Regions from separate parts of the Jejuibacter calystegiae genome, predicted to be linked through region 1. Evidence: predicted binding sites of a transcription regulator. Region 1 holds the regulator's gene; each other region holds the start of a gene.
What was found. Region 1 encodes LexA, which represses DNA repair genes until DNA is damaged. Its sites were predicted from a motif close to TNCTGTATGTACATACAGNA; they were not measured.

Region 1 (8,269 bases):
TGCTCTACACCACAATGTGATCGAAGCACACGGTCTGTGCGCGCCCTGCGCCGAAGTGGAAGCCTGCCGCAACCGCGAAATCTGCCAGCACGATCACAGCGTCGCCGTGAAAAAACGCGGGCGCTAAACCGCGCCCACGCCCTGCTACCAGCGGTAATCGTTACGCTTTTCCCACTGGGTCACCTCTTTTTCTGCCTGGGCTCTGGCGTAGCCATAGCGTTGCTGAAGCCTGCCAATCAGCCGCTCATGACGGCCGCTGGCAATGGCGCCGTCATCGTCGGTCATCCTGCCCCAGGCTTCGCGGACTCTACCCACCAGACGCCGGCAGCCGCCTTCGATTTCGTCTCTGAGCATCGCGTACCTCCTGCGCCGGATTTAGCTTTACTCACCCATTAAGTATAGCCTTACAGGCTCACTGGTGGCCCGGCACCTTAAACCAGGTGTCGTTACGCCAGTGACGGCGCCAGATCCAGCCCAGGGAGAGGCCACGCAGCCCCAGAAATACCGTCAGAGCCAGCCACAAGCCATGGTTGCCCAGCCAGGGCAGCGTCAGTAGCGTCAGTCCGAATCCCAGCGCGGCAACCGCCATGCTGTTACGCATTTCCGCGCCGCGGGTGGCCCCCACAAACATGCCATCCAGCAGATAACACCAGACGCCAACCAGCGGCAGCACCGCCTGCCATAGCAGATAGCGATCCGCCTGAGCCTGAAGTTCGGGGATTGAGGTTAACAGGGCTACGATCTGCGCCCCCGCCAGGGCGTAGATCGCCGCGAAGCAGAGCGCCACCAGACCCGCCTGGCGGCAGGCGGCTCGCCATACGCTCAACAACTGCCCGGTGCTGCGCGCGCCAAAGGCCTGGCCGGAGTGGGCCTCTACCGCATAAGCAAAACCATCCAGCGCATAGGCGGTGAAGGTCAGCATGGTCATCAATACCGCGTTAATCGCCACGATTTCGCTACCGAGGCGCGCACCGCAAATGGTAATACCGGCAAAACAGAGCTGAAGCAGCAGGGAACGCAGCATAATGTCGCGGTTCAAAGCCAGCAGGCGGCGAATATTGCCGCGCCAGGCCTGCTTCAGCATATCCATCGAAATGCCACGTAGCCGCAGTACCCGCCACACCATCACCAGCCCGATAAGCAGCGTCGCATATTCGGCAATGACCGTCGCCAGCGCCGCCCCCTGCACGTTCATATGCAGGCCCACCACAAACCAGAGATCCAGCGAAATATTCAGCAGGTTACCCACCACCAGCAGAATAACCGGTGCCCGGGCGTACTGGACACCCAGCAGCCAACCCAGCAGTACCAGATTGGCGAGCGTTGCCGGAGCGCTCAGCCAGCGAATGGCCAGGAAGCGCTGCGCCTGATACAGAACCTGCTCGCTGCCGCCGACAATGTACAAAGCCAAATCGATCAGCGGAGTACGTAACGCCACGATCAGCACACCGGCAATCAACGCCAGCATCAGCGGCTGAACCAGCGATCTGGCCAGCGCCGGCGCATTTTTCGCGCCCCATGCCTGAGCCGCAAAGCCGGTGGTGCTCATCCGCAGGAACAGCAGCAACATAAACAAAAAGCTGGTCGTCGTAGCGCCAACGGCAACGCCGCCCAGATAATCCGGCGAGTCGAGATGACCAATGACCGCAGTATCCACCAGCCCCAGCAGCGGTACCGTCACGTTAGAGAAAATCATCGGCAGCGCCAGCCGCCATAATGCTTTATCGGTTTTTTGGAAAAGGGGCATGGCCATTATCCGGTTATGCAGTCAGGAGAGTTAAAGCAGAGACGCGCCCGGGAACGGACGCGTCAGCAGGGGGATGCGTTTATAAATTCAGAGCCATTCGCCGTTGCGGATCACCCCGACGGCCAGCCCTTCAATAGTAAAATTCTGTTCGCGCAGATCGACCACAATAGGTTCAAACTCGCTGTTTTCCGGCAGCAGTTGCACCGTGTTGCCCTGCTTCTTCAGGCGTTTAACCGTGACTTCATCTTCAATGCGAGCCACGATGACCTGACCGTTGCGCGCCTCCTGAGTCTTATGTACCGCCAGCAGGTCACCATCCATAATGCCGATATCTTTCATCGACATACCGCTCACTCGCAGCAGGAAGTCCGCACTCGGTTTAAACAGGGAAGGGTCGACCTGATAGTGGCCTTCAATATGCTGCTGGGCCAGCAGCGGCTCACCCGCGGCAACGCGCCCAACCAGCGGCAGCCCCTCTTCTTCTTCATGCAGCAGTCGGATACCGCGTGAAGCGCCAGAGACGATTTCGAGAACCCCTTTGCGCGCCAGAGCCTTCAGGTGTTCTTCTGCGGCATTAGGCGAACGGAAGCCCAGTCGCTGCGCGATTTCCGCACGGGTGGGCGGCATTCCCGTCTGGCTGATATGCTCCCTGATGAGATCAAAAACCTCTTGTTGCCTGGCCGTTAACGCTTTCATTCCGCCCCCTGGGTGTATATACAGTTATGCTGTGAGTATATACAGCAGAAGGCGATTTTGGAACCACAACGTGGTAAAAAGTCAGCGTTTTATCCGTTTCCTGAAGCTTTACCGCAAATGCGACCAGAGTAGCGTGACCCAGGTGAAAAGCGCGACGATAATCGCTAACAGCACGGCGGCGGAGCCCATATCTTTCGCGCGACCGGAAAGTTCGTGATAATCGCTGCCGATCCGGTCAACAACGGCTTCGATGGCGCTATTCAGAATTTCGACGATCGTGACCAGCATGACGGAGCCAATCAGCAGCACGCGCGTCATGGCGTCAACATCCAGCCAGCAGGCCACTATAATGGCAATAACCGCGGCGACCCCTTCCTGGCGGAAGGCCGCTTCGTTACGCCACGCCGCGCTCAGACCTTTCCAGGAATAGCCGGCAGCTTTGATGATACGGGTAAAACCAGTGGTATTATTCGCCATGTAATGGAAACCTTTTCAAAAAACACACTCTAAATAGTTCAGTTGCATCAAAGCGGCAAGGGCGCGCCCGAGCCGATTAACGAAGCCAGACCGAATGCAGCAGGCAGTATGACGAAAATCAGCGTCAACGCCAGCGCGCTTCGATTAATAGTGGTGCCGCAGAATTTCCGTGCCGTTTCTGGTATTCTGACGGCGCATTTGCATGATTAACCAGAGGCTTTACATCATTTATGTCAGGCTGGTCCCGATTTTTATACAAGCTCCTTAATTTACCATTAAGTATTCTGGTAAAGAGCAAGTCAATTCCGGCGGATCCCTGCGCCGAACTTGGCCTGGATACTTCGCGTCCGATTATGTACGTTCTGCCCTATAACTCGAAGGCAGACTTGTTGACGCTGCGTGCGCGCTGTCTGGCCCACGATCTGCCGGACCCCATGGAGCCGCTGGAAGTGGACGGCGTCGTCCTGCCGCGCTATGTGTTCGCGCACGACGGTCCCCGCGTCTTCACCTATTACACGCCTAAACAAGAGTCCATCAAACTATTCCATAACTATCTGGATCTACACCGCAGTAATCCGAATCTTGACGTTCAGATGGTACCCGTCTCTGTGATGTTCGGCCGTGCGCCGGGCAAAGAGAAAGGGGAAGCCAACCCGCCGCTGCGCAATCTGAACGGTATTCAAAAATTCTTCGCCGTGATCTGGCTGGGCCGCGACAGCTTTGTGCGCTTCTCGCCACCGGTTTCTCTGCGCCGTATGGCTACCGAACATGGTACGGACAAGCGTATCGCCCAGAAGCTGCTGCGTATCGCCAGAATGCACTTCTCGCGTCTGCGTCTGGCGGCCGTAGGGCCACGTCTGCCGGCCCGTCAGGATCTGTTTAATAAGCTGCTGTCCTCGAGGGCCATTGCCCGGGCGGTAGAAGACGAAGCGCGTACCAAAAAGATCTCCCATGAAAAGGCCCAACAGAACGCCGTAGCCCTGATGGAAGAGATAGCGGCTAACTTCTCTTACGAAGCTATCCGCGTAACCGATCGCGTACTGGGTTTTACCTGGAACCGGCTCTATCAGGGCATCAACGTCCATAACGCCGAGCGCATTCGTCAACTGGCCCACGAGGGCCACGAACTGGTCTATGTCCCCTGCCACCGCAGCCATATGGACTATCTGCTGCTCTCTTACGTGCTCTACCACCAGGGGCTGGTACCACCGCATATCGCTGCTGGTATCAACCTTAACTTCTGGCCAGCGGGCCCGATTTTCCGCCGCCTGGGCGCATTCTTCATCCGCCGTACCTTCCGGGGCAATAAGCTCTATTCCACCGTATTCCGCGAATATCTGGGTGAGTTGTTCAGCCGCGGTTACTCGGTAGAGTACTTTGTGGAAGGCGGACGTTCGCGTACCGGACGGCTGCTGGATCCGAAAACCGGTACCCTGTCGATGACCATTCAGGCGATGCTGCGCGGCGGTACCCGCCCCATCACGCTGGTTCCCATCTACATTGGCTACGAACATGTCATGGAAGTGGGCACCTATGCGAAAGAGCTGCGCGGTGCCACCAAAGAGAAAGAGAGCTTCACTCAGATGGTACGCGGCTTAAGCAGGTTGCGTAATCTGGGTCAGGGTTACGTTAACTTCGGCGAGCCGATTCCGCTGAACAACTGGCTGAACCAGAACGTGCCGGAATGGCGTGACGATATCGATCCCATCGAAGCGGTACGCCCGGCCTGGCTGACGCCGTCAGTCAACGCTATCGCCGCAGATCTGATGGTGCGCATTAACAACGCCGGCGCGGCAAACGCCATGAATCTGTGCTGTACCGCGCTACTGGCGTCACGTCAGCGCTCTCTGACCCGCGAACAGCTAACCGAACAGCTGAACTGCTATCTGGATATTATGCGTAACGTCCCCTATTCGCCGGACGCGACGGCGCCGAAAGTCACCGCCGATGAACTGATCAATCACGCGCTACAGATGAACAAGTTCGAAGTGGAAAAAGATACGATCGGCGACATCATCATTCTACCGCGCGAGCAGGCGGTACTGATGACCTACTACCGCAATAACCTGATGCATATGCTGGTGCTGCCATCGCTGCTGGCCATGATGATTACCCAACGCCGTCATCTGACCCGCAGTGCGCTACTGGAGCAGGTGACGCTGCTCTACCCGATGCTGAAGAGCGAGTTATTCCTGCGTTGGGAAAAAGAGGCGCTGCCCGCGGAGATCGACGCGCTACTGGACGAACTACAACGCCAGGGGCTGATCCTGATTAACGGCGATACGCTACAGGTGAACCCGCTGCGCTCCCGTACCCTGCAACTGCTGGCGGCAGGCGTGCGCGAGACCATTCAGCGTTATGCCATCACCTTCTGGCTGCTGGGTGCCAACCCGGGCATTAACCGCGGCACTCTGGAAAAAGAGAGTCGCACTCTGGCACAGCGCCTGTCGGTTCTGCATGGTATCAATGCGCCGGAATTCTTCGATAAGGCGGTCTTCTCTACTCTGGTGCTGACCCTGCGCGATGAAGGCTATATCAGCGACAGCGGCGACGCTGAATCTGAACGAGCGCTGCAGGTTTACCAACTGCTGGCCGAACTGCTGACCTCCGATGTGCGCCTGACCATTGAGAGCGCCACCTCGCAGAATGGCGGTATCGAGGCCAAAGAAGAAGCAACGGAACAGGCTGAATAACGCGCCGTAAAAATGAAAAAAGCCGGTCAGGTGTTACACCGACCGGCTTTTTTATGCACTCAATAATCAGAAATGCAGATAGCTCAGCACCAGACCGATAAACAGCGCCAGGCCAACATAGTTGTTGTTCATAAAGGCCCGGAAGCAGGCATCGCGATCTCGGTTCGCTATCATCTTCTGCTGCCAGACAAACAACCCGGCGGCAATGGCAATCGATGCATACCACAGGCCGCCAAGGCCATTCAGCACGCCAAGCAGTATCATGATCGCCACCACGCCAGATTGCAACAGACCAATAATCAGTTTGTCATAGCGGCCAAACAGAATCGCCGTAGACTTAACGCCAATCTTCAAATCGTCATCGCGATCCACCATGGCGTACTCGGTATCGTAGGCCACGGCCCAGAGAATATTCGCCAGGAACATCAGCCAGCAGGAGATCGGCACGCTTTCACTAACGGCGGAGAAAGCCATCGGTATCGCCCAGCCGAAAGCTGCGCCCAGCACCACCTGGGGCAGATGGGTGTAGCGCTTCATAAAGGGGTAAACCCATGCCAGCGCCAGCCCGGCCACCGACAGCAGGATCGTCATGCTGTTCAGAGTCAGCACCAGCAGGAAGGAGAGCAGCACCAGCACCCCAAACAGAATACGGGCCTCTTTTTCACTCACCGCGCCGCTGGGCAGGGGACGATTCGCTGTACGCTTCACATGACCATCGAACTTGCGGTCCGCGTAGTCATTCACCACACAGCCCGCGGCACGCATCAACCAGACGCCCGCCACAAAAACCAGCAGTATCGTTAACGGCGGCGCGCCCGGGGTTGCCATCCACAGCGCCCACAGCGTCGGCCAGAGCAGCAACAGCGCGCCTATGGGCTTATCAGTGCGCATCAATCGGTGATACGCCAGCAGCTTATTCTGCTTCAGAGTCCACTCCATTTTTTATTCCTCTCGATACAGCGGCGACGCAGGAAGGAAAAGCTCGGTCAACAACAGCGGTTTTCCTGAGAGCCGGAGACGGGAACGGCGCCCCCACAGCTCTGCACTACGTCCGGTTTCAATAAAATCGCGCGTCAGGGTCGATGATGAAAACAGATAACGCCCTAACGGGGTAGTTCCCAACTGGCGCAGCGCCAGCTCCGGGCCATTCAGCGTTGACTGCGGCACCAGCGTCCGGCCAGCAAGCCAGGGTTCGCCATCGCCGCACAGCAAAATCTCACGTAGCCAGAAGCGCTCTTCGTCCGGCAGTAGCGCCGCTTCCCCGGGCATCAGCTCTCCGGCATCAACAAAGGCTTCGCGCAGTATATCCACGCTGACCCTGTGGCAGTATTGCTCAAAGCGTTTCGTCATGGAATCTTCCAGCAGCAGCCAGTCGCTCAGTGCGTGGCTTAAAGCAGGAATATCCTGAAAGTAGTGGAGTTCGCGCAGCTGCGCCAGCGCGGGATGGGACATAACACCTTCTCCGGAAAAAATTCTGAAGGCATTGTAACGCAGAACCCGCGGCTCGTGTGGGGCAAAGCATATTCCAGCGATCTTAATAGCAACAAAGGTGTAACACACGAATAAAGTGACGGCCCAGGCAGGGCCGTCAACAAGACGCGATTATTCGCGCTTCAGGAGGCTGGTGTTACATAACCACAGCGTGACCACCAGCAGCAGGAGCGCACCGGAATAGACCAGTACCTCTTCGGGCGTCTCGTGGGAAATAATAATGAGTCGCACGATGGCAGTAATGCCAATGTAGACGAAGTAGCGCAGCGGAAAGTGATAACCAGACTGAAAGTACTTCACAATCAGCGCGATAAATTCAAAATAGAGAAACCAGACCAGTAGCCCTTCCACCAGCTGATATTTGGTCACCTGTTCGCTATTAATAAACAGCACATAGGTCAGGTGCAGCGTCTCTTTCCCCAGAAACACCATCAAAATCAGTCCCAGGCTCAGTAGCCCCAGATTCAGCACTGACTGTAATCCATAAGCGATCCACTCCGCCGGAGAGCGAGATGGCAACGACATGTTATTCCCCTTATTCATATCAGGATACTGGCTCCTTTATAAGGGAAAAACGTGATCCAGATCTACTTTATTTAACGCGGTTTTCACACTTTTACCCGCAAAAAAAACCGCCCCCCTGATGGGAGGCGGCGGTGATGGCCAGAACGCTTATCGGAAGTTGATATTGCGGTCGCTGGTCATGCTGTAAAGCTCGAACTTGCGGCCCAGCATCTGGCCACCATCGCGGGTAAGCGGCTGCCAGCCCACCAGGGCACGGCTGCGGGTCGCACCCGACGAGAAGAGATCCAACGGAACGGAGACATAGACCCCTTTGGTGAACTCCCCTTCCCCATACTCTTCGGACGAGACATTGGTGATAGTGGCGTAGCCACCCACCACGATGCCGCTGTCGAAGTGCTTAGAGATATCCAGGGTTCCCCCCTTGTCGCCCGCCAGGTACTGGCCCACGCTGGCTTTCACCAGTACGCCATCGGCAAACGGCGGTGTCCAGTAAGCGGTCAGGTGCCCGGTCTTCACGCTGTAGTCGGTGAACTTCATCATATCCTGAGAGCTACGCCAGTCACGCTGCTTCACGTAGTTGGCGTTCAGCCCCACCGCCCAGTTGCTGTCGAGCGGACGGTACAGTACCTCGGCGCCTGCG
Region 2 (8,269 bases), 1.6 Mb from region 1:
CGCGCGCCGCCGCGCCGATACGTGCCGGATACTCAGGCAGTTCGGGGCTTTTGACCAGCATGATATTTGCTGGCGCGCTGGGGTGAAGCAATTGCGTCAGTCCATAACAGAGCCGGGCCTGAAGCTGGCTAAAAATGTGAACATCGGAAGAGGCTGGCCGATCAGGCTGTTGCAGATACGGTTGGGTATCCGGAACCAGCATGCGCCATGATAGTTGGTTTATTGTCAAAATTGTGCGCGTTTGTTGAGATATCAAAGGCGCGATTATACAGTAAGCGGACGTGCTTCACACGGGTAGCGTGCGGCTCCGGCGGAGTGAAAAGCGTTATGGCTTCACATCAATGATTTTTCCCCTAAGCTAAAGTCCGGAAAAGCTGATATCCTGAACATAGTTACACGGTCACCCTGAGATCAGAATGAAATACCAACAACTGGAAAATCTCGAAAGCGGCTGGAAGTGGAAATACCTGGTGAAAAAGCACCGGGAAGGTGAGTTGATCACCCGTTATATTGAAACCAGCGCGGCCCGGGAGGCGGTGGAGCTTCTGCTCGGTATGGAAAATGAACCGGTGCTGGTCCAGTCCTGGATTGAGCAGCATATGAATCCGGCGCTGATGAACCGGATGAAGCAGACCATTCGCGCGCGTCGCAAACGCCACTTTAATGCGGAACATCAACATACTCGCAAGAAGTCTATCGATCTGGAATTTCTGGTCTGGCAGCGTCTGGCCGGTCTGGCCCAGCGCAGGGGATGCACGCTTTCCGAAACCGTTGTTCAGTTAATTGAAGATGCGGAGCGTAAAGAGAAATATGCGAATCAGATGTCGAGCCTGAAACAGGATCTTCAGGCGCTGCTGGGGAAAGAGTCGTAATACTGACTGCCGGTTAAACGCTGACGCTGTTTTCGATGAGTGACAGACAATAAAAAACCCCGCCAGAGCGGGGTTTTTTTTCGAAGCGATGTAACTTAAGCCTGCGGCTGAGATACAACGTCTTTGACGCCTTTCACTTCGATTTCTACGCGACGATCCGGGGCCAGGCAGTCGATCAGCGCTGCGCGACGCTTAACGTTGTCGCAGGTGTTGCCGGTAACCGGGTTAGATTCGCCCATACCCTGTGCAGAGATCTTGTTGGACGGGATACCTTTAGAGATCAGGTAGTCAACAACAGACTGTGCACGACGCTCGGACAGCTTCTGGTTGTAAGCGTCAGAACCGATGCGGTCGGTGAAGCCCAGAACAACGACGTTACCGTCTTTCGGGTCCAGGTTAGCCAGCTGGGTGTACAGCTGATCCAGCGCCTGCTGACCTTCCGGCTTCAGAGAAGCTTTGTTGAAGTTGAACAGAACGTCAGACTTCAGGGTGAAGCGCTTGGTCTGTACCTGCGGAGCCGGTGCCGGTGCTACAACCGGAGCAGCCTCTTCCTGCTGACCGAAGCGATAGGAAACGCCCAGGCTCAGCATACCGTTGTCCGGACGGGTACCCACAGTGTGAGCGTCGCCGATGTTGTTGATCCACTGGTATTCCAGACGGGTAGCGATATCACGGGTAACAGCCCACTCGAAACCAGCTGCGTATACCGGGGAAACACCGGTGTCGTGGTCTTTCAGACGCTCACCAGCGGCGTTTTTCGCAGTAGAGTCTGCGCGCCATACCATACCACCCAGACGGGTATAGATATCCAGATCATCCAGGATCGGGTAGCTCAGTTTAGCGGTCAGCTGAATACCCTGGGCCTTGAAAGCACCGCTTTCCGGCTTGCCAGTGTATTCCATACGACCCAGCCAGTCGTAACCCATTTCGAAAGCAACATACGGGTTAACCTGGTAGCCACCGAATGCACCTGCACCCAGCTGGCTGTCGTGGGTAGAGCCACTACCGATACCAGAGTCATAACCATTACCGTAGAAACCAGTATCGTGGTACTGAGACCAGCCCAGTTTCGCACCAGCATACCAGGTGTTATCTTTCGGTGCGGCCTGCGCTACGGTAGCGAAGCCAGCCAGTGCCACTGCAATCGCGATAGCTGTCTTTTTCATTTTTTGCGCCTCGTTATCATCCAAAAAGGCCATAGGCTTCAATATTTTTACGAAGCCCACGGTTAAATCCTTACCCGGGTCGCTACTCAGATTGTTGCTTTACCGTTCAAAACGGTTATTGCTGAGTAACCCCGGCGTTGTAAAGTCTACAACGTAGTTGAAAAGTTACAAGTACGCAGCAGGATCTGCGAATACAAAAAACCGCCGCTTTCACATATTTTGTTACATTCTGGGTTGAGGTTTGTGCCCGAACTTTTCTGATGTATTCCCTCTCAAGCCTTGGCACAGGCGGATTTTCTTCTATTCACAATGACCTGTGACGAAGCGTAAAAAATATTTTAGGACTACTCCTAAATTTACTTAATGATACAAACTGGAGTGAATCTTTAGCCCCGTCCGTGGTCTGGAGCCGGGGATAAGGGGGGTTACAGGGCGTAAAATCAGGCCAGTGGTCTGTCCTTGTGCAGCCGCAAGATTAAGCAAATTGTGCTGTTCGTTGCTCAATTCATGGGGTAGCCAACCAATAACCGCGCTGTAATTTCCTGTGCGCATCGCCTTCGCCATAGTTTCGATTGTCGTCAGCGGAGCGACCTGGTTAACCTGCATGACTTTACTGAGCGGCAGACCCGCAGACTGCAGCCACTGGCGGCTCAGTTTCTGGCATGGCGTTAACCAAAGTTGCCAGCGTGACTGCTGCCCAAGCTGCTGTAATAAAGGCAAAAGCATCAGTTCAGTCAAACCGGCACGATCTTCACTATAGACCACTTCACTGATAACGCCTGCAAAATGATCGCCATTGTGATGGAAAGCCATCTGTGGGTGAAGGGGGCTTGCCAGGTTCAGTATAGGGTCGTGAGATGCAGGAAAAGACATATTGTATCCAGCCTTATGAGTTACTGTATGAATATACAGTAATGCCTGTGCGCGCAAAGATCAACCTCAATTTAGGAAAGCGTCTCGCAGTTTTGAGCTTCTGTTACCTGCCGGGTGTAAATCATATTGCCCGGGGCGCATAAGTTGCCTATTGTCGATTGTTGTTAATGGAACCGCTAATGTGTTGGATGTACATTAGTCTTTGATTTTAAGGACAATAAAATGAAAGATTTATGTTATTCGCAGATCGACAGGACGAGGGAAATCCTGTCGCCGCTTGGTGATATTCAACATCGTGCGCTCTTTGGTGGCTACAGCCTCTACATTGGTGACACCGTATTTGCGATGGTCGCTAAGGGGAACCTTTATCTTCGGGCCTGTGAGCAGAATGAGCCCTATTTTATTCGGGAACGCCTTCCCACACTGTTGTTTTCCCGGCGGGGCCGCCAGATCTCACTGAAATACTATCTGGTTGGCGAAGCGCTGTGGCGCGAGCCCGCACAGTTGCTGGCGCTTTCCTGGCAAGCGCTGGATGGCGCCAGGAAAGAGAAAAGGCAGCGCAGACAGGTCACGCGTTTAAAGGATCTCCCTAATCTTACTTCCGGGCTGGAAAGTATGTTGTGGGTGGTGGGAATTCAGAATATCGAAGCCTTACAGATGATGGGCGCTAAAGCGAGCTGGTTAGAGCTGCGGCGTATAAATAAAGGCATTGGCGTAAAAGTTCTGCTGGCGCTGGCGGGCGCCATTTGCGGGTTACATGAGGCGGCGCTCCCATCGCAGATGCGACAGGAGCTTCAGGAGTGGGGCAGTGAACAAATCAGCTATGATGCGTTTTATTCTGGCAACTGATGCAACTGCTGCTGCAGCGTTGAAAGCTCCGGCAGTAGCGCTATCAGCAATCCTATCTGCTGAATCACCAGCGGCTCTTTAGTCCCGGGCGTAGGGTGACTTTTTTCCAGTCGGGCGGTGAGCCGCTCAAGGGCCTGTCGTAAGCGTTCCACATCGCCGGCATCCGTAAACGTGGGTCTTAATGCCGCGTCCACGTAGCAGACGGCATCATCCAACAGCGCCAGAATTTCCGGATGGGCGAGTCGCTCGCGGTGCGCGCCCAGCGTGGAAACATAACTGGTGAGCGTATGATTCAGGCATAGCAGGCGGAAGGCCATCTCCCGGATCTCCGGCGTAGCCCGGGGTTCAACCGACAGGTTTGAAACCACCGAAGCCAGCTCAGCATCCCGGTTGTGGGCATCGCGTCGGGCGATGCGGTAACCCAACTGGTTATCCCGCCCCTGATGGTACTGGGCCATAATGGCGTCCAGGTAGCGACAGTTGGCGTTAAATGCATGCTCCACCACCAGCGGCAGACGCCGGAAGCGCCAGTCCGGCCAGATAAAGCTGACCGCGGCCCAGGCGATAGCACAGCCAATGAGAGTATCGACAATCCGAGGTAGCGCCACCACAAACCCTTCACCCAGCAGGTTAAAACACAGCAGTACCAGCATGGTGATAAAGACCGTCGCGTGGGCATACTGGACGTTGCGGAAGGCAAAGAACAGCACGCCGGTAATCACGATAAGCGCGAGTTGCCCTTCCAGTGACGGCACCAGCCACAGCACAGGCAGGCCGATCGCCACCCCCAGCAGGGTACCGATAATACGCAACGCCAGGCGGCGTCGGGTGGCGTTATAGTTGGGTTGACACACAAACAGGCTGGTTAGCAGGATCCAGTAGCCGCGCTGCAGGCCGGTTACCTGAATAAAGGCATAGCCCACGCACAGTACGATCGACATTCGTACCGCGTGACGAAATAGCGCTGACTCCGGCGTCAGATGGCGACTCAGGCGTAGCCTGATATCGCTAAAGCCGCTAAGACCATCATCGGAGAGACGGTTTTCGTTAGGATCGGCGGGCATAGCCAGCGCCTGCTCTGACTCAATGGTCGCCAGTTGGGCATCGATAGCCCGTAGGTTGGCTATCAGAAAGCCAATGGCTTCCCGCTCACGACTGGCGATAGCATTATCCGGTAGCTGGTCAATGGCTGCCTCCAGGCGGGTAAACGCACGCTCGAAACGTGGATCGTGCTGGTAGGGGGTGCGTAGCAGAATCGAACGGGAAAGCTGCTGACAGGCCAGCGCCTGCATAGAGAGTAAGCGCTGGAAGCGGAACATCAGATCGCTGTGGCGAAACTTCACCCGCAGCGTCTGATATTGCACATGCGAAGAGCTGGCGCGTTCGTGAATGTCCTGAGCAACAAAATAGTAGTGCAGGGTTCGCCGGGTGCCGCGCTGGCCCCGATCGCCGCGCAGACGGGTCAACAAAGAAGCTTTGGTCTGATTCAGCGTCTGAACCAGCTCGCCGTTGGCCATCGCCAGGTTAACCAGAGGCTCCTGGCTTTCGTCTTCGATATCGGGATCGAACTGGCGTGACTTCAGTTCCAGATAGTGGGCCAGTTGCTCATAACAGCGCGCCAGATTGTCCTGCAGAGGGCGTACCGGGAAGATCAGATGCCCCACCAGGGTCAGCAGGTTGTACCAGATAGCGCCCGCCAGCAGGAGTACTGGCTGCTGGTACCAGTTATCGAACAGCGTGATCCCCAACATGGTATAGATGGCGATCAGCAGGGCGCCGAAGGCGATGGTGGCGTAGCGCTGACCCAGACAGCCCAGTAGGATAAAGCCAATGGTCGAGGTGGTCAGCCCGGCGGCGAACAGCCAGGGCCAGGGAAACAGCAGTTCCACGGAAACCGAGGCGATAAAAAAGCAGATCAAGGTAATCAGCAGGTTGCGCAGCCTGCCAGCCAGCCGGTCATCCAGATCCGCCAGAGCGGCGGCAACGACTCCCAGGGTGATGGGGATAGTCAGTTTGACTTCGTTAAGCCACCAGGGCACCAGAGTGGCACCGCTCAGGGCGATAAAAATCCGCAGGTTATAGAGCCAGGTGCTGTTCCATGTGTAGTGGCGCAGCAGGGGACTGAGTTTGGGCACGGTAACCTCGGCTTACCGAAACTGACTGCGGGCATTGGCCTCGCGCGCCGCGCGCGCGGTTTCGACAGAGACAACCCGTCGCCCCACCGGCCATAAGGCGATGGCGGCAATCTTGAAGTTAGCGATACCTACCGGAATACCGATAATGGTCAGACACTGGGCAATGCCCGCAGCAATGTGCATCAGGCACAGCCACCAGCCAAAGAACACCACCCAGAAGATATTCAGCAGCGTTCCCCCCGCATTCATCAGTGAATTCTTATTACCGGGAGAAAGGAGGTCGACGTGCACCGCCTCGTTGCCGTAAGGCAGTAATGACAGTTTGGTAATCTCCCAGCAGGAGCGGGTAAGCGGTAGCGTAAAAATCAACAGGATGCTTACCAGCGTCGCCAGCAGCCAGGAAAGCGTGGTGAAAAATCCACCCAGGACAAAATTGAGAATATTAAGAACGGTGCGCATAATCACTCTTACGTTAGCCGAATATCGGCACAATCAATAACCACGCCAATTGTAACGCGTTTTTGCCTGGAGCGGGATTTCTCTCACAGGTAAACTGAACGTCTCCATGAGTCACAGGGCAGGATCGAATATCAGCATGGAATTAAAAGCAACTTCTCTTGGCAAACGCATGGCGCAGCATCCTTACGATCGCGTCCGGCTGTTGAGCGCCGGCGTTGAAGTTTCCGGCGAACGCCATCAGTACCTCATTCCCTTTAATCAGCTACTGGATATCAACTGTAAACGCGGCCTGGTATGGGGTGAGCTGGAGTTCGTGCTGCCGCAGAATAAAGTAGTGCGCCTGCATGGCACCGAATGGGGGGAAACCCGCCGTTTTTTCCAGCATCTGCAAAGTGAGTGGCAGAGCTGGAGTGAAGAGATGAGTGACGTTGCCGCAGAGGTTTTACGTCAGACCCTGGAAGAGCTTGCCGGGCGTGATACAGAGCACTGGCTGAAGCGTGGAGAAATGCAGGCGTTGCAGGAGAAGATCCGCGATGCCTTTACCGCGCTGCCGCTGCCGCATGAACGTATGGAGGCGTTTGATAACTGCCGGGAACTCTGGCATCAGTGTCAGGCCTGGCTGGAAGAGGGCGAAGCGCGTCGGCTGGTGATTAATCAGGCATGGACGGAAAGAATGCTTGAGCAATACGCCGAATTTTTTGAACAGGTGGAAAGCTCGCCGCTCAATCCCTCTCAGGCACGGGCAGTAGTAAATGGCGAATCTGCGCTATTGGTGCTGGCCGGTGCGGGCAGTGGTAAAACCTCGGTACTGGTGGCCCGTGCTGGCTGGTTGCTGGTACGCGGCGAAGCCAGTGCCGACCAGATTTTGCTACTGGCCTTTGGGCGCGATGCGGCCCGCGAAATGGATGAACGTATCGAACAGCGGCTACAGGCCGGAGCGGAAGGCATAACGGCCCGTACTTTCCACGCGCTGGCGCTGCATATTATCCAGCAGGGAGGGCGTAAAGCGCCTCAGATAAGTACACTGGAGAGCGATAGCGCCGCGCGCCATACTCTGTTGCTTGAGTGCTGGCGTCAGCAGTGCCGCGAGAAAAAAGCCCAGGCTAAAGGTTGGCGTCAGTGGCTGACGGAAGAGCTGGAGTGGGAGGTGCCGGAAGGGGAGTTCTGGCAGAATGAGAAACTGGCTCGCCGCCTTGCCGGGCGGCTCGATCGCTGGCTGGGGCTGATGCGAATGCACGGTGGTAGCCAGGCGCAGATGATTGCCGACTGTCCGGAGCCGCAGCGTGAACGGTTTCAGAGGCGGGTTAAGCTGATGGCGCCGTTGCTGAAGGTATGGAAGACGGCGCTGAAGGATGAAGGCGCGGTGGATTTCTCAGGCTTGATTCACCAGGCGATTAACGTACTCGACAAGGGGCGTTTTATCAGCCCCTGGAAACACATTCTGGTGGATGAGTTTCAGGATATCTCCCCACAGCGCGCGGCGTTGCTGGCGGCGCTGCGGCGTCAGAATACCCATACCACACTGTTCGCCGTGGGGGATGACTGGCAGGCCATTTACCGTTTTAGCGGCGCGGAAATGGCGCTGACCACGGCTTTCACCCACCACTTTGGAGAAGGCGATAGCTGCGCGCTCGATACCACCTATCGCTTTAACAGCCGTATCGGCGACATCGCCAACGGCTTTATCCAGCAGAATCCGCATCAGCTGACGAAGCCACTGAACAGCCTGAGCAAGGGGGATAAGAAAGCCGTCACCTTGCTGCCGGATGACAAGCTGGAGCCGCTGCTGGATAAGCTCAGCGGTTACGTTAAGCCGGAACAGCGCATTCTGATACTGGCCCGCTATCATCATCTGCGACCAGCCGTGCTGGAAAAGGCGCAGACTCGCTGGCCGAAACTGCACATCGATTTTATG
Region 3 (8,269 bases), 2.1 Mb from region 1:
GCTGGGAACCGACCTGTCGATGTGGAACGGCCAGCGTGATGCACTGCTGCCGCACTTCCGGGTGCTGCGCTACGACACCCACGGTCACGGCCAGACCCCTAAGAGCGGGAAAGTAACGCTGGCGCAGCTGGGCGAGGACGTGCTGAATATCATGACCCGTGAGGGGATCGACAAGGCCCATTTTTGCGGGATATCTATGGGCGGGCTGACCGGTCTGTGGCTGGCGCGCTTTGCGCCAGAGCGGTTTTACAGCGTGACGGTCGCCAACAGCGCGGCGAAGATAGGCGACCAGGCTGGCTGGCTTTCCCGGGCCCGCACCGTACGCCAGGAAGGCATGCCGGTGGTGGCCGCCGGCGCCGCCGATCGCTGGTTCACCCGGGCGTTTCGCCAGAAGTCGCCCGCGGTGGTGGAGCCGCTGGTGCATACGCTTGCTGCCAGCAATGCCGAAGGCTACGCCGAATGCTGTGAAGCGCTGGCCGGTGCCGACCTGCGGGCAGAAGTGGGGGAGATCGCGCTGCCGCTACTGCTGATTGCCGGTGAGGCGGATCCGGTGACCACGGTGGCCGACAGTGAATTCCTGCGCGAGCAGGTTTCGGGCGCCCAAATGGTAACGCTGCCTGCTTCGCATCTGTCGAACATCGAAGCCGCCAGCCAGTTCAATGCCGCGCTGCTGAGCTTTTTGCAGCAGCAGGAGGGGTAAAGCAATGCACGATGATGAACGCTATCAGCAGGGAATGGAGGTGCGGCGCGCGGTGCTGGGCGATGCCCATGTCGACAGAACGCTGGAAAACCTGAGCCCGCTAAATGAAGAGTTCCAGAACTTCATCACCCGCTACGCCTGGGGAGAAACCTGGACCCGACCGGGTCTGAGCCGCCATACCCGCAGCATGATCACCATCGCCATGCTGATTGCCCTGAACCGCGAAGCGGAGCTAAAAATGCATCTGCGGGCCGCCCGTAATAACGGCGTCACCCGGGACGAGCTGAAAGAGCTGATTATGCATTCGGCACTGTATTGCGGTCTGCCCGCCGCCAACGCCACGCTGCACCTGGCCCAACAGGTGTTTGACGAGCAGGACGACGTCTGATTGTCGCTGTGACCGCCGCTGGCAGAAGACGCCCGCGGCGTTTTTATTTTTATCGCAATTCCCTTGTATTTCCTGGTGGATATTATTTTTATCACTTCATGTTTATTACGTTATTCACTGATTAAACGGCAATAATAAAAGACATTCAATTTATTTCTTGTCTTTCTATTCTTGCGTCTATACTCATTGTGGCTGTGCTGAAAATAAAGAAACTTGACTATCTCCCTTGTTAAAATAAAGGTAAAATTGATGAAATACTCTGGCCTTGCGTTAAGTTGTCTTTTCGCGCTTTCCGGGTTTAGTTCCGCATCAATGGCTGCGGAAAAAAACGCGGCAGAAGCCACACCTGCCCCCATGCATGGTTCTGCGGAAAATCCGGTATCCCGTCAGTACTACTGTAAACTTCAGAATGATTTTGATAATCCGCCCGACGGTTCCGGGATTAAAAATGGTGCCTGTAAGCAGGCTTATCAGAATGGCGATTTTGAAAACTGGCAACGTCCTGCTGCGTTTAATGAATGGTCTGCGTATTCGCAAAATATCTCGAGTTCGACAACGCCGGATAAACCTATCGATCTGGTACCTGATGGTATGCTTTGCTCTGCCGGGAAAACAGGGGTTTATGAGGGTATTAACCTGCCCAGTGCGGAGTGGCAAACTTCCGAGCTTGACGTGAAAGATGGACGTGTTCAGTTGGTCTATAAGGCCACTCAGATGCACGACCCCAGTAAATTCAGGGTATTCTTTAGTAATGCCAGTTTCGATCCCACAACCAGTCGTTTGAAATGGGGTGACCTGGTGGAATCTCCTGAAGTTAAACATGAAGGAACGCCGGATGTGGCAAATTCCACAAAACATGAAAATACTCCCGGACATTATGCACTGGATGTAAAATTACCCGATGGCTATATAGTGAGCTGTAAGAAATCCATTGTTTATATTATGTGGGAACGTAACGATCCGGCACGTGAAACCTTTTTCAGTTGTAGCGATGTGGTTTTAAAGGATGCCAGTTAATGAAATAATTAAATTTTATTATCCCTGGTGGTGATAATTTCCTGCTGCAATATCTTATTTTGACGCTTCCCTTTATCCATAAGGCAGGGCGTTAAATGATAATATGACGTCACCCGGTAAACCTGTCGTTTATTACGTACTGGCGCTACCGGGTGACGCTGTTTTTCTGCGCAAAATCAAATTTCCCTTCTCCTCAGACAGATAGCCAAATCAGGCTCCGGCATGCTTGATTGTACCCAAAACACGTAGTACTGTATTTATATACAGTATTTTATGGATGCCTGACATGAGCAGAGTTAACGTTGTCGATTGCCATGCCGATTTACCCCTGCCGCTGTTTGCCAGCACCGTGGCCTGCGGCTTTCCCAGCCCGGCCCAGGACTACGTGGAAGCGCGTATCGATCTCAACCAGCTGGTGGTTCAGCGCCCCAGCGCTACCTACTTTGTTAAAACCGCCGGTGACTCGATGATTCAGGCCGGGATCGCCAGCGGCGATCTGCTGGTGGTGGATCGCTCCCTGACCGCCCGCCATGGCGATATTGTCATTGCCGCGCTGGACGGCGAATTTACCGTTAAAGAGCTGCAAACCCGCCCGCAGGTACGACTGGTGCCCCATAATCCCGAATATCGCCCCATCGTTCCCGGCGAAGGGGAAAGCCTGGAGATCTTTGGGGTGGTCACCTGGGTTCTGAAAGCGGTTCATCAGCATGTACGCGCTGGTTGACGTTAACAGCTTCTACGCTGCCTGCGAGACGCTGTTTCGCCCCGATCTGAAAAACCGCCCGGTCATTGTGCTGAGTAATAACGACGGCTGCGTGGTGGCCCGTAATGCACAGGCAAAGCAGGCGGGTATCGCGCGCGGAGAGCCCTTTTTTAAGATTCGCCAGCGGGTGGAGCGTTACGGCGTTCAGGTGTTCAGCTCCAACTACGCCCTGTATGCCGATATGTCGGCGCGGGTGATGGCGATTCTGGAAGGTTTTGCCCCGGCGGTAGAGTGTTATTCCATTGATGAAGCCTTTCTGGATCTGAGCGGCGTGGCCGATCTCCATGCTCTGGGCTGTGAAATACGGCGCTGCATTAAGCGCGATACTGGTCTGACGGTGGGGGTGGGAATCGCGCCGAGTAAGACCCTGGCGAAACTGGCTAACCACGCCGCTAAGCGCTGGCCAGCCACCGGTGGCGTGGTGGATCTTTCGGATCCGGTGCGCCAGCGCAGGCTGCTGGCGATTATGCCCCCCGAAGAGGTCTGGGGCATCGGACGCCGTCTGGGACAGCGGATCCATACTATGGGTATCACCAGCGCTCTGGCGCTGGCGCAGAGCGATCTCTGGTTTATCCGCAAAAATTTTAACGTGGTGCTGGAGCGCACGGTGCGTGAACTGCGCGGTGAATCCTGTCTGGCCTTTGAGGAGTTCGCTCCGGTGAAGCAGGAGATTATCAGCTCGCGCTCTTCTGCTGAGCGGCTGACGGAGTATGACCCGGTGCGCGAAGCGGTCTGCGCCTGGGCCGCCCGGGCGGCGGAGAAACTACGGGGAGAGCGCCAGTACTGCCGCTATGTGGCGACCTTTATCAAAAACAGCCCCCACGACAGGCACCAGGCTTACTACAGCAACAGTGCTGGCATACGGCTGCTGACGCCGACTCAGGACACCCGGGATATCACCGCTGCCGCGATTCGGGCGCTGGATGCGGTATGGAAACCGGGGCCGCGCTATCTGAAAGTGGGGGTGATGCTGGGCGACTTTTACAGCCGCGGCGTAGCGCAGCTTAATCTGTTCGACAGCTACGCTCCCAGAGCCAATGGCGAAAAGCTGATGCAGGCGCTGGACGCCATTAACCGCCAGGGAAGGGGGAAGATCTGGTTTGCCGGGCAGGGCACCGGCGAACGCTGGGCCATGAAGCGCGCCTTTCTTTCACCCTGCTATACCACGCGCTATGGGGACCTGCCGGTGGCGGGCTGATATTTTGATGGTTTTCTACTGTTTTTCTTAAATCGCAATGGAGTGGTGCCAGTCACCTGGCTAAAGCATTTGATAAAATAGGTCACATAGTTAAAGCCGGACTGTAACGCAATCTCTGACACCGCCAGCTCCGTCTGTTCAAGCAGATAACAGGCATATTTGATCCGTCTGATAATGAGGTATTCCTGGAATGTGCTGCCGGTTTCTTTTCTGAACTGGCGGGAAATATGACTTCCAGACAGCGACAGGTGAGAGGCGAGCTCTTCCAGCGTAATGCCTGAACGGAAATGTTGATCAACATAGTGCATCATCCGGGATGACAGTAGGCCCGAAGATCCGGAATTGATAAATACACCATCTGGCAGAAGCTGTAGCAGATTGAGGATAAATAAAGCGATTACTTCGCCTTTACTGGTTGCCTCGTAATTTTCTGTCAGCGAATCGAGCAGGTGTGATATACGTACCATGTTAGCAGAAAAATCGTAAATAGAGACTTTAGCGTTATCGGCGATCATCTCACTGTATAATTGCCAGGCGCTTTTGAAAGGACGAATAAAGGTCGCAATATATTCAGGGTCGACATGAATAATAGTTCGGGAATAATAATTGTTGATATCACTGTCGACCTTAACTTTATGAAGCTTGTTTTGTGGGAATATAAACAACCTGCCAGGGCGAGCGGTAAACTTCTGATTATCGACAATAACTAGTCCGACGCCGGACTCAATATAGAGGATTTCAAGACACTGATGCCAGTGGAAATAGTCGGCGCTGTTGCCTTCTACTCGCCTCAGTTCGGTATAAAGATCGTCATAGTGAATTAAATCGAGTAACGCGGTATTAGTCATCACGGACACATCAAGATAGTATAATTTCTGTGCATGATAGTGACGTTTCTGGCTGAAAAGTAATTTTTTAATGGCTGGTTAAAGGTTACAGAATCAGAACTGTGATCGTGTTAACAATTTGTGACAGGTTTTGCCCATATTTTCCCCCTCCATAACGCTGCACGCTGCGCTTAATACCTGGAGAGAGAGGGGGAATAATGGAACCGATGAAACCTGGTTGTCGCCAAACCGTAAAGCTGGAAACAAAGCAGGATGTCCAGCAGTGGTTTGAAACGCTGTTTTCTGCCGTCTGGCGTTACAGAGATTCGCATTCTGCGGGTATTTCTTTGGGTAATATTATTCCTGTATATGGTCGTCGAACGGCGGCAATGGAAAGTTTCTGCCGTCTGTTGTGGGGAGTATTTCCGGTAATTGCCGGAAAGAACGATCACTCAATGAATACGAGCGAAGTGTTTCGCTTGATTGCTCAGGGAACCGATCCCGGGCATGAACACTATTGGGGAGATCTGGTGGATTTTGACCAGCGCTGCGTTGAAATGGCCGTTCTGGGGGTTGGGCTCGCGTTGGCTGGTGCGTCATTTAATCAGTATCTGTCCGCGCAGGAGACAGAAAACCTGGTGGCCTGGCTCCATCAACTACGTCGGGTCGAACTGCCTTGTAATAACTGGTCCTTCTTTCCCATCATGGTGGAAATGGGGCTCTGCCTGTCAGGGCACTCCTGGTCCCGGCATATTATCGATAAATATTTTGCCAGAATCGACGACTATTATCTGGGTGAAGGCTGGTACAGCGATGGCCGTCAACGGCCCCGTGATTATTACAATGCCATGGCGTTTCATTATTACGGTCTGTTGTATTCAAAATTGATGGCAGATCAGGATCCTACGCGATGTCAAATGCTTCGGGAGCGCGCTTCGATTTTTGCCCACGATTTTCTGCATATGTTTGCTGAAAACGGCGCAGCGATCCCCTTTGGCCGCAGTCTGACCTACCGATTTGCGCAGGTTGCATTCTGGAGTGCCGCCGCTTTTGCCGGGATTAACGGCGTGCCAGCGGGAGTGGTAAAGGGGCTGGTTCTGAGAAACTTCCGCTGGTGGGCGCAGCAGGAGATGACCGACCCGCGGGGAACGCTGACGGTGGGTTACAGCTATGCGAATGCGGCGATCGCTGAAGACTATAATGCGCCGGGCTCGCCTTACTGGTGTTGCAAGGCATTTCTTATCCTGATACTTGATGAGGCTCACCCATTCTGGGAAACGCCGGAACAGACTCTACCTGTGGTCAGTCAGGTTGCCCGTCTGGCCCATACCGAACAACTGGTCCATCATGACCGGAACAACCGTCATCACTATCTACTGAATGCCGGTCAGGTTGCGGCAAAAAATTATAATAATATGGAAAGTAAATATGGCAAATTTGCCTATTCTTCGCTGCTTGGATTTAATCTGGAAAAAAGTCGCTTCGGTATTGAACTCAATGCCTGTGATTCAACGCTGCTATTATCTGAACAGGATGAATATTATCGGGGGCGCCGCGCTTCTTGCGAATCGGTAACGACGCAGGATTATATATTTACTCGCTGGTCACCCTGGTCTGATGTAGACATTAAAAGCTGGCTGATGCCGTTAATCTCGGGGCATCTTAGCATTCATTTTATTACCACCCAGCGGGCACTTGATAGCGTAGAGGGAGGATTTCCTGTGCCGTTATCAGACGCTGGCCTTCCAGATAAAATGGGGCCGTTAGTCAATCGGGAGTTTGATTTATTTAGCCATATTATTGATATCTCTCCTGGTTGTACCAGGGATCGTGATGTGGTTGTTTCACCACCAGCCAGTAATATTATTTATCCTGGGAGTAGCGGTGTGCCGGTACTCAGAAAGGCATTGAGTCCAGGAGTCCACATTTTAGTTGCATGGGTTCAGGCCGGTCAGGGAAATGTTCATAATATCGATGGATTACCTGAGATAAGAATTAATCAAAAAAAGTTATTGGTCGTTACAAATAATGCTGTGCATGAATTAAATATCTATGATGAATAATGGTGAATGTCATGGGCATTAATAATCAAAGCGATTATATAAAAATAAGCGCTTTTATGTTTCTCTATTTTGTTGTCTGGACAATGAGTTTTAGCCTGTATGCTATCTGGTTGGGCCAGCATGCCACTCTGACCAGCGCTGAAATTGGTGCGGTATTTGGTGTCAATGGCGCATTTGCCGTAGTATTAAAACCGGTGTACGGCTATATCACGGATAAATTGGGTATGAAGAAATACCTGCTTTATTTTGTGGCAGTGATGTCATCTCTGCTGATGCCCTTTTTTAGTTATGTTTACCACCCGCTGCTTGTGAATGATTTCTATACAGGAGTGGTGGTGGGAGCGCTGTACCTGAGTCTTGCCTGGTATGCGGGGATTGGCGTGTCGGAATCCTACTGCGATCGTTTTGGGCGCCTCAAAGGGTTTGAGTTTGGCCGGATCCGTATGTGGGGCTCCTGTGGCGCTGCTGTTACGGCATCCTTCGCTGGTATTCTGTTTAATGTCTCACCGGTGATTAACTTTACTATCAGTAGCATCATGTCTCTGGTGATGTTGGCTCTGCTCATCAGCATCAGGATCCCTGCTTCTGATAATCTTGAAAATGCCGTAGTGCCTAAAAAGAAAATCAATCTGTCTGATGTCCGCGATCTGTTAACTCAGGGGGAATTCTGGCGCTTCTGTTTCTATGTTGCGGGAATCGTCTGGATAATGCATATCGCCGAGCAGCAGTTTCCTCGCTATTTTGTCTCATTCTTTAACGGAAATAAACAGGGGACCTCCTGGTACGGTTATCTGAGTACCGTACAGGCAATTGTGGAGTTTGTCTCAATGATGACGGTTCCCTGGCTGGTCAACCGAATAGGTCCCTATAAAACCCTGATTGCTGCCGGTTTGCTTATCGGTGCCCGTCTGGTTATTTCCGGATTTGCAACCAGTGCGTTGATGATTGCCTTTATCAAGCCGTTTTATGGACTGGAAAATGCTATGTTGCTGATTGCGGTTTTTAAATATATTGCCGATAACTTTGATAAGCGTGTCAACTCAACTATGTATTTGATTGGTTATCAGTGTTTTATTTATGTTGGCACTATCTTTGTTTCAGCACCAATTGGCGCGCTTTACGACAAAATAGGCTTTAGTCAATCCTATTTTATTATGGGGGGGATTATCATCGTTTTCAGTCTCGTTTCGGCTTTTGTCCTTAGAAATGAAAAGCGAAAAGGGGGCAGGAAATTAATCTCTGCAACCCATCCACTCCAGCAAGGAAAATAATCCGACAGGAATCTGATATGTATATCTATGACGAAAACTCCC

Region 2: sulA (SOS-induced cell division inhibitor SulA) is a predicted target of LexA. The motif match lies at 2,933-2,952, and genes of this name have one in related genera.
Region 3: umuD (translesion error-prone DNA polymerase V autoproteolytic subunit) is a predicted target of LexA. The motif match lies at 2,355-2,374, and genes of this name have one in related genera.

What each region holds. Positions count from the first base shown of each region.
Region 1 covers NZ_CP040428.1:1,564,933-1,573,201, reverse strand. Annotated here, with positions in the region: gene zur (zinc uptake transcriptional repressor Zur) at 1-127, shown strand, start outside; gene FEM41_RS07235 (CsbD family protein) at 145-354, opposite strand; gene dinF (MATE family efflux transporter DinF) at 413-1,747, opposite strand; gene lexA (transcriptional repressor LexA) at 1,835-2,443, opposite strand; gene FEM41_RS07220 (diacylglycerol kinase) at 2,552-2,920, opposite strand; gene plsB (glycerol-3-phosphate 1-O-acyltransferase PlsB) at 3,151-5,613, shown strand; gene ubiA (4-hydroxybenzoate octaprenyltransferase) at 5,680-6,552, opposite strand; gene ubiC (chorismate lyase) at 6,556-7,065, opposite strand; gene psiE (phosphate-starvation-inducible protein PsiE) at 7,216-7,629, opposite strand; gene FEM41_RS07195 (YjbH domain-containing protein) at 7,777-8,269, opposite strand, start outside.
Region 2 covers NZ_CP040428.1:3,185,008-3,193,276, forward strand. Annotated here, with positions in the region: gene FEM41_RS14570 (AAA family ATPase) at 1-229, opposite strand, end outside; gene matP (macrodomain Ter protein MatP) at 417-872, shown strand; gene ompA (porin OmpA) at 968-2,038, opposite strand; gene sulA (SOS-induced cell division inhibitor SulA) at 2,399-2,851, opposite strand; gene FEM41_RS14590 (TfoX/Sxy family DNA transformation protein) at 3,134-3,760, shown strand; gene yccS (YccS family putative transporter) at 3,745-5,895, opposite strand; gene FEM41_RS14600 (YccF domain-containing protein) at 5,908-6,354, opposite strand; gene helD (DNA helicase IV) at 6,491-8,269, shown strand, end outside.
Region 3 covers NZ_CP040428.1:3,642,172-3,650,440, forward strand. Annotated here, with positions in the region: gene pcaD (3-oxoadipate enol-lactonase) at 1-700, shown strand, start outside; gene pcaC (4-carboxymuconolactone decarboxylase) at 705-1,088, shown strand; gene FEM41_RS16795 (lytic polysaccharide monooxygenase auxiliary activity family 9 protein) at 1,338-2,105, shown strand; gene umuD (translesion error-prone DNA polymerase V autoproteolytic subunit) at 2,392-2,829, shown strand; gene umuC (translesion error-prone DNA polymerase V subunit UmuC) at 2,813-4,066, shown strand; gene FEM41_RS16810 (helix-turn-helix domain-containing protein) at 4,039-4,914, opposite strand; gene FEM41_RS16815 (DUF2264 domain-containing protein) at 5,112-6,956, shown strand; gene FEM41_RS16820 (oligosaccharide MFS transporter) at 6,968-8,227, shown strand; gene FEM41_RS16825 (glycoside hydrolase family 88 protein) at 8,245-8,269, shown strand, end outside.